Regions from separate parts of the Catenibacterium mitsuokai genome, predicted to be linked through region 2. Evidence: a T-box and tRNA genes for the amino acid it is inferred to sense, from the RefSeq annotation. Region 2 holds a T-box; the other holds one or more tRNA genes.
The links. The T-box of region 2 lies ahead of lysS (lysine--tRNA ligase). A T-box ahead of a tRNA ligase gene usually reads a tRNA of that ligase, here a tRNA-Lys.

Region 1 (4,449 bases), 600 kb from region 2:
GAGAACACCTTATGAAGTAAGAAGTGAAGCATTGTGCAATGAGAATCCAGTTCAGTATCCAATACCTGAGAACAAGGCGATACAGAAATATAAGGCGGCACATTATGCATAAAAATATGCCTGCCACGTAGTGGCAGGCATAGGTACATGTTTTTAATTATTTCACCTGTCTACTTGACAGGGGCGGATCAGTTTGAGCTCTTTTTCTTTAGTGTATAGTATTTAATAATTTCACTGATTGTCACAACAACTACATTCAATATATAACAATGAATCATCTTTAATGCAGAAACTGTCATCACCTGATTATTATTCATATAAGTATAATAGTCAGGTACTGCATTCGTGAGAGAATGAAGACCGTTGAAGATTGTCTTAAAGATTGTTTCAGCAACACCAATATAGGCTAGACTGATTGTATGTAGGACCTTTACAACTGGATGATCCATCATATTACCTAAAGCAACATGAACAACCAAGCCAAGTAATAAAATCATCAATGAAAGTAATAAGACATAACTAATATTTATAAATGTATTAATTATATGATGATCTGGTTTTTTCTTTGGTTCTTCTACGACTGGTTCTTCTTTGATTTCTTCTTTTTCCTCTTCTTTTGGAGGGTTATTTTCAGCTTCCATCACCTTTGCAATCACATCATTCAATGCAGCCGTATCCTGTGCATTAAGTGAAAGGGCCGTTGGTTCTTCTTTTTCTTCTTCTACAGCAGGTTCTTCGACTTCCTCTTTTTCTAATTCTGCGAGATCTTCATCATTGAAAGTAAAACGACGAGGACGCTCTCTTGTAAGTTCTGATAACTTAGATATATAAGTAGATTTAATGATCTTTAATAAATCAGGATCATCTTTATAAACTTCCTGTAAATTCGCAAATAAAGACTTTAATTTAGCCACAGACATCTCTTTATCCATGCCAAGAAGTGGTTCAAAAATCTTGTAATCTTCATAACGACCAAAAAGAATATCATTTAATGCTTCATACATTGTATTGGCCACCTGATAAGAACAGCTGATTTCATCATCTCCTGCTTCTACCAGATCATTTAAATAGATGGTATTCATACCAATATTATTAGCTGAATGAAGAATACCATTCATAGAAGTAATGACTAATGTATCCTTAGGCGTTACCTGGAATCTTTTATCAATATATGCAAGAAGTTCTTCTGATGGAAGTGGCGTAATGTCTGTATCACATCCAATAACATAATCCACCTTACGATATAAAGAACCAAGTTCTAGATAATTAATAGCTGATTTTGTCTTATGTGTAGAAACAACTGCAATTGGAATATTATTCTGATGAAAGTATTCAAATAATTCAATCACACCATCTTTTGGTGATAAGCCCTTCATACTCAAATAATTGTATAAATCTTTTTCAACACTTGAATTCAACTTATTACTATTAAGTGTTGCTGCAAGAGGAAGTGTTTCATACATTGTATACATATTACCTAAAGCATGATAAAACTCATCCGCTGTAACAGTAATGTTTTTCTTCTTACATAAATTCTTATAGAAATTATAACGGAGCCTGTTTAGGGGGAATATACATCCATCCAGTTCTATGATTGCTAGTTTTAATTCTGTATCCTCTCTCATAAAATAATACCCCTTTCCCTAATCTAAACATCATTATAGCATAATTCCTAAATGATATGCTATCCTATAAACAAAAAAGCAGAACCGAAGTTCTGCCTTATTTTCAAATGGTCTCCCCGCACGGGCTCGAACCGTGGACCCTCTGATTAAGAGTCAGATGCTCTACCAACTGAGCTACGGAGAGATAGTTCTTGATATTTCTATCAAGAGTATCAGGTTTTATCCTGTTAAATTTTAAATGGTCTCCCCGCACGGGCTCGAACCGTGGACCCTCTGATTAAGAGTCAGATGCTCTACCAACTGAGCTACGGAGAGAGGTGTGTCCTCAACCGACGAGTTATATATTACACGATTAAGGACACTTCGTCAACTACTTTATGAACTTTTTTTACATTTTTTTAAAAACCTTTAAAAAAGATCTTCATCATTCTTATATTTAGAGTTTATGATGATTGTTTCTGTATGATCAATACACTTCTGTACTTCTGTTTCAAAGTCCCATTTCGCTTCATAGCCTTCTGCTTTATAAGCCTTAGGTTTAGTTGCTGGGTTATGTGGTGTAAAGATTGTACAGCAGTCTTCATATGGTCTAATAGAGATATCATATGTACCGATCTTTTCAGCAATCTTAATAATTTCTAATTTATCCATACATGCAACAGGACGAATAACAGGCGTTGTAATAACCTGATTAATTGTATTCATTGATTCAAGTGTCTGAGATGCCACCTGACCAATACTTTCACCATTCACAATAGCTAAGCAGTCATTCTTCTTTGCAACACCTTCCGCAATTCTATACATCATACGACGCATAACTGTCATTGCATAAGATTCATCACAATGGTCATAGACAGATAACTGTAGTTCAGTAAACGGAACGATATGAACTTTAATAGAACCATGTGTATAGTCTTTTAATACATTCACTAGGTCTAATACCTTTTCCCTTGCCAATTCATTTGTATAAGGTGGAGAAGCATAGTGAATACATTCTAAGTCTACTCCACGCTTCATCGTCAAATAACCAGCAACAGGCGAATCAATACCACCTGAAAGCATTAATAAGGCTTTACCACCAATACCTACTGGATAGCCTCCAGCACCCGGAATCATGTTATCCATAATATAAATAGCATCTTTTCTATATTCTACACGTACTAAAATATCTGGATTGTGAACGTCTACTGATAGTTCTTTTGTAGTATGATGGAATACATATCCTGCAATTTCCTTATTCATCTCAATAGATGTCTTAGGATATGATTTGTCATGTCTTTTTGTATCAATCTTAAAAGTATGACCTTCATCATGATCAATAATATAAGTAACAACTTCCTTGGCCTTTTCTAAGTCATGTTCTACCTTATAACATAAAGAGAAGTTGTGAATACCAAAGATTGTCTTTAACTTATCTGTCACTTCTTCCGCATTTTCTTCATTTAAATAAATATAAAGACGGTCATATGTTAATTCATACTCTAAGGCAGAATAGTCATGAAGTATTTCTTTTGTATTCTTTAATAGTTTTCTAATAAATTGTTTACGGTTCTTTCCTTTAGTTGTAAGTTCTCCAAAACGAACAAGAATATGATCTGGTTTCATCTAATTACCTCTGTTTCTTAATTCTATTTAATGTATCTTTTAAAGCATCTAGGAATATATCTAGTTCCTGCTTTGTAGTGAGATGTGAGAATGAAAGTCTTAATGCGCTTGAACTGATAAGAGGATCCAAATGCATTGCTTGAAGAGTATGAGAGATTTCTACTTTCTTACTTGAGCAGGCACTCTTTGTCGAGATATAGATTCCTTTAGTTTCTAAATCATGCACAATGACTTCTGGTTTATAGTGTGGACATGAAATATTTAGGATGAATGGACTCGCATCTTCTGGTGAATTGATGACAATATTGTCCATTTCACTTAACTGTTCACGTAAATAGTCATTAAGTGATTTGACATAATCATAGTGACTCTTTTGAGATTCAATTGCTTTACGCATTGTTTTCGCAAGCACAATATCCACACAGGCATTGCTTGTTCCACCTCTTAAGCCATTTTCCTGCTGTCCTCCATTGATAAGAGGAACAATACTTGCAGTACGCTTCTTATAGAGTAAACCACTTCCTTTTAAACCAAATACCTTATGTGCTGAGAAAGTGGCTAAATCAATATCATCCAGCGTAATAGACAGCTTACCTAAAGCCTGTACCATATCAACATGATATTTTGTCTTAGGATTCTTTTTATGGACAATAGAAGCAATTTCATGAATAGGATTAATTGTTCCTACTTCATTATTGACATACATTGTAGAAACAAGAATCGTATCTTCTCTTATAAGGGATTCTAATTCTTCTAAATCAAGATGTCCTTTTGAATCAACAGACACATAATCCACTTCAAACCCAAATACTTCTTCTAGCTGCTTAAAAGTATTAGCTACACTTGAATGTTCAAAGGCCGTTGTAATAATATGCTTTCCTCTATTCATATATTGGAAGGCCGTTCCTTTGATAGCTGTATTATTAGACTCTGATGCACATGATGTAAAGATTAATTCTTCAGGACTTACATGAAGTAACTTCGCAATATGTGAACGTGACTGTTCAATCAAACGACTGACCTCATAACCTGGTGCATAAGCAGAATCAGAATTCGCAAAATAATTTGTTAATAGTTTTGTATATGTAGAGCGTATTTCCTCATCAAGAGGAGTTGTCGCTACATAATCTAGATAAATCATCTAATCACCCCGCCTTAAATAATAACGATATAAAAGAAAAAAGTCCACACTAAGCGGACTTAATTTCTTTTCTTTTGA
Region 2 (4,449 bases):
AGGTTATATCAAACGTATAATCGCTTATGGTATTGATTGGTATTTAGGAAGTGTCTTATCATCACTTCCTCTTATTTTGTTATATATGTCTCTTCATAAGGATGCTGTCTATATTCCTCAGCAGTTATCTATATTTAAGGGATATTATCAAGTACTTGCAGGTGTTCTTTCACTCTCAGTTGCATTTGTGTACTATGTCGTATTACCTATAATCTGGAAAGGACAGACTTTAGGAAAGAAACTACTTGGTTTAAAGATTGTGAATGACAACTATCAAGAAGTGAATGTGAAACAACTGATCATCAGACAGGTTATTATGATCTTCTTAGTAGAAGGAAGTATTTATACATGCAGTAATATGCTTCATCAGTTAGTCAATGTCTTAACTGGATACAATATTGCCTCTATCTGGAATAAAGTAGGACTCGTTATTACTATATTATCTGCAATACTTGTGATTATCTTAAAGTCTAAGAAATCATTACATGATATTGTCTCACATACACTTGTTGTAGACATTAAGTCAGAAGACTACAAGAATATGTTGTTGAGTATTGAAAAGAAAAATAAGAAACAGAATAAGAAAATGAAAAAGAGATTTGCATAAAGTGTGATAAAATACCTTTTGGAGGTATTTTATGGTTACGGTAGATCAAATGAATCAATTAAGTGATTTAGAATTAGATATTTACAACTACATCATTTCTCATCGTCATGAAGTGATCCATATGAAACTTATTGATTTATCTACAGATCTTCATGTGTCTTCTTCTATGATTACAAGAGTAGCTAAAAAACTTGGTTATAAAGGATTTTTAGAATGGAAAGCAGAAATGAAACTGGATCAGGAAGATAAACCTATACAAAATAAACGTGCTTTAAATTATATTCTCGATTATTTTAATCGAGTAGACAATAAAGAGTTTGATGATCTTATTCATCAAACGGCTGAAATAATTGTGAACAGTCACGAGGTGATCTGTTCTGGCATTGGCTTAAGTGATGCGATTGCGAAATTTGCGGCTTCTTTATTTAATCGTAAGGGAAAACGTACAATGTATAGTGGAGACTTCAGTAGCCGTTTTAGGGGGATGTATGATCAAAATGACTGTGCTCTTTTCTTCACAGTTTCAGGAGAAACAAGAGAAATCATTGATCGTATCAAAGACTTAAAAAAATATGATATTAAGATTATTGTGATTACCAATAGTGCCTCTTCAACAGCTGCAAAGATGTCTGATTTAGCTCTTACGTACTATATGCCAAGTACCAAAAATAGTGACTTTTATAGTTCAGCAACACAGGTACCTGTTCTTTATATTATTGAGTCTATTGCGAATCTGTTTATAGAATATGGAATTTACTAAAGAATGCTTGAAAGGCATTCTTTTATTTGTTTAAATATTCTATGATATGAGAAGAAAGAGGGACGCTATGAGGGAAAATCTAGAAAAGTACGGCGAAGTTATCGCTGGAAGTATCTTATTATCTTTAGGAATCTGGTTGTTCGTAACACCTAATGGCTTGAACTTTGGAGGCGTAATTGGTACATCACAGATTATCGAAGTTTTTGTAAGAAAACTTCTACCAATCCCTAAATCAATGAATATTGTAGGGATCATCAACTTCATGATTAATATTCCATTATTTATTATGGGATATAGAATCTTGAACAGAGAATTTTGTCTTAAAACAGGTATGAGTATTGTTGTACAGACTATTACATTATCTGTCTTACCTAACTTAACACATCCAGTAATGCCCGATATGTTATCTAACTGTATCTTTGGGGCTATTATGTGTGGCGTTGGTGTAGGACTTGCCCTAAAAGGTAGTGGTAGTACAGGTGGTATTGATATTGCCGGTGTATGCTTATCTAAGACTAAACCAGGATTCTCAGTAGGTAAGTTATCAACTATTGTGAATGCTGTTATTTTAACTTGCTGTGCATTTATCTTTGATTTACAGACTACACTTTATTCTATTATCTTTGTATTTGTATTGTATTTCATTAGTGACCGTATCCACTACCAGAATATCAATGTGATAGCATTAATCTTCACCAAAGAAAAAGATATGAAGAATGTGATTATGGAAAAGACTGGTAGAGGTGTGACTTACTGGATGGGTAAGGGTGCTTATACAGAAAATGATCAATATATTCTTTATTGTGCAATCAATAAATATGAAATGAAAACATTTAAGAAACTTGTTCATGATATTGATCCGCAGGCATTTGTGACTATTAGTGAGGATTCAGAAATCCTTGGTGGATTTGAAAAACGTCTATAGATAAATTAGATTGAATCAGGCTGCTAAATTGACCTTGACAACACATTTATTTATTGTCTATAATACTTGAGTAAAAGCTATGAACAGAAGAGTAATATCGATGGAACGCAGAGAGAATTCCTGGCTGGTGTAAAGGAATGGGAAAGTTGATATGAATAAAGACTGGGAGCTGTATTTTGGATCTAACGTGATAAAATAACGTGTTGCCGCGTTAAGGCTTAATGAGGTCTACTTATGTAGATGAATAAGGGTGGTACCACGGTTGACTCTCGTCCCTAGCGGATGAGAGTTTTTATATTCTAAAGAAGGAGAACAGACATGGAAGAAAGAAAGTTTACTGATCAGGAATTAGTAAGAAGACAGAAGTTACAGGAACTTAAAGATCTTGGAATTGATCCATTTGGACAGAGATTTGATGTGACTGCTTATACTTCAGACATTAGAAAGAACTATGGCGATAAGACTGCAGAAGAATTAGAAGAAAGCAAACCAGCTGTAAGTATTGCAGGTCGTATTGTTGCAAAGAGAAGAAAAGGTAAAGTATGCTTCATGAACCTTCTTGATAGAGATGGAAAAATCCAGTTATATATCAAGAAAGATACTGTTGGTGAAGATGTTTATGAATTAGTTAAGAAGAGTGATTTAGGTGATATCATTGGTATTGATGGTGAAGTATTCATGACTCATACTGGTGAATTAACTGTAAGAGTAGAAAAGTATACACACCTTACTAAGGCTTTAAGACCTTTACCAGAAAAGTTCCATGGTTTAACAGATACTGAAGAACGTTTCAGAAGAAGATATGTTGACTTAATCATGAATGATGAAGCACGTAAAGTAGCCTTCATGAGACCTAAGATTGTTCGTTCAATCCAGCATTATTTAGATGACAAAGGTTATACAGAAGTAGAAACACCAATCATGAACTCTATTCTTGGTGGTGCTGCAGCTAAGCCTTTCATCACTCATTTCAATGCATTAGATAAAGATTTCTACTTAAGAATCGCAACAGAATTAAACCTTAAGAGATTGATCGTAGGTGGTATGGATGCTGTTTATGAAATCGGTCGTTTATTCAGAAATGAAGGTATGGACAGAACTCATAACCCAGAATTCACTACTATCGAAGTATATAAAGCATTCTCTGACCTTGAAGGTATGATGGACTTAACAGAAGGTATCATCGCGAATGCCGCAATGACAGTCAATGGTACTTATGATGTAGAATACAAAGGTCATTCTATTTCATTAGCACCTGGATTCAAGAGAATCTCTATGGTTGATGCAATTAAAGAAAAGACTGGTGTTGACTTTGGTGAACAGAAGACTTTTGAAGAAGCTAAGAAACTTGCTGAAGAACATGGTATTGAAGTAGAACCACACTTTGCATATGGTCATATTGTCAATGCATTCTTTGAAAAGTATGTAGAAGAAACAATTGTAGAACCAACATTCGTATATGGTCATCCAATTGAAATCTCTCCACTCGCAAAGAAGAACTTACAGGATCCTCGTTTCACTCAGAGATTCGAATTATTCATCTGTGGTAACGAATATGCAAATGCATTCACAGAATTAAATGATCCAGATGATCAGTATGAAAGATTCGCAAATCAGTTAAAAGAAAAAGAATTAGGTAACGATGAAGCCAACGAAATGGATATGGACTATGTAGAAGCCCTTGAATACGGTCTTCCACCAACTGGTGGTATGGGTATGGGTATCGACAGATTAGTTATGTTATTAACTGGTCAGGAAACTATCCGTGAAGTTATCTTATTCCCACATATGAAGAATAAATAAGGACTATTAAGAGTATATGGATAATGAACCATATACTTTTTTTGTGATTAGCAATTTACACATTCTGCTTATATTGTTATTGATAATATCTTTTGCAGATATCCTTATTTGATAATGTTTTTTTTCACAGAAGATTATTGTTATATATGCGTTATCAGTTGTGTTAATTTATTATATTGGCATTTTTTTCATACAATTAAGCATATTAATCATGTGCATTGGCCTAAACAAAGAAAAGGGATCGTTATTTGCCTGCAAAGGGTATGACGTGGCTTATACAGACCATTTCAAAAGTAAAGAGGATATTAAGATAGACGATATGTTTCTTACTTTGGTAGATAGCCGAACAAATCT

Region 1: it has a tRNA-Lys gene. The T-box ahead of lysS (lysine--tRNA ligase) is inferred to sense a tRNA for this amino acid. The anticodon was not compared.

Annotation. Positions count from the first base shown of each region.
Region 1 covers NZ_CP102271.1:800,094-804,542, reverse strand. The annotation lists gene NQ499_RS04055 (IS3 family transposase) at 1-112, shown strand, start outside; gene NQ499_RS04050 (HAD hydrolase-like protein) at 189-1,625, opposite strand; tRNA gene NQ499_RS04045 (tRNA-Lys) at 1,734-1,809, opposite strand; tRNA gene NQ499_RS04040 (tRNA-Lys) at 1,865-1,940, opposite strand; gene thiI (tRNA uracil 4-sulfurtransferase ThiI) at 2,034-3,230, opposite strand; gene NQ499_RS04030 (cysteine desulfurase family protein) at 3,235-4,371, opposite strand; gene NQ499_RS04025 (septation ring formation regulator EzrA) at 4,421-4,449, opposite strand, start outside.
Region 2 covers NZ_CP102271.1:200,116-204,564, forward strand. The annotation lists gene NQ499_RS01005 (RDD family protein) at 1-607, shown strand, start outside; gene NQ499_RS01010 (MurR/RpiR family transcriptional regulator) at 639-1,367, shown strand; gene NQ499_RS01015 (YitT family protein) at 1,435-2,292, shown strand; T-box leader at 2,363-2,572, shown strand; gene lysS (lysine--tRNA ligase) at 2,611-4,095, shown strand.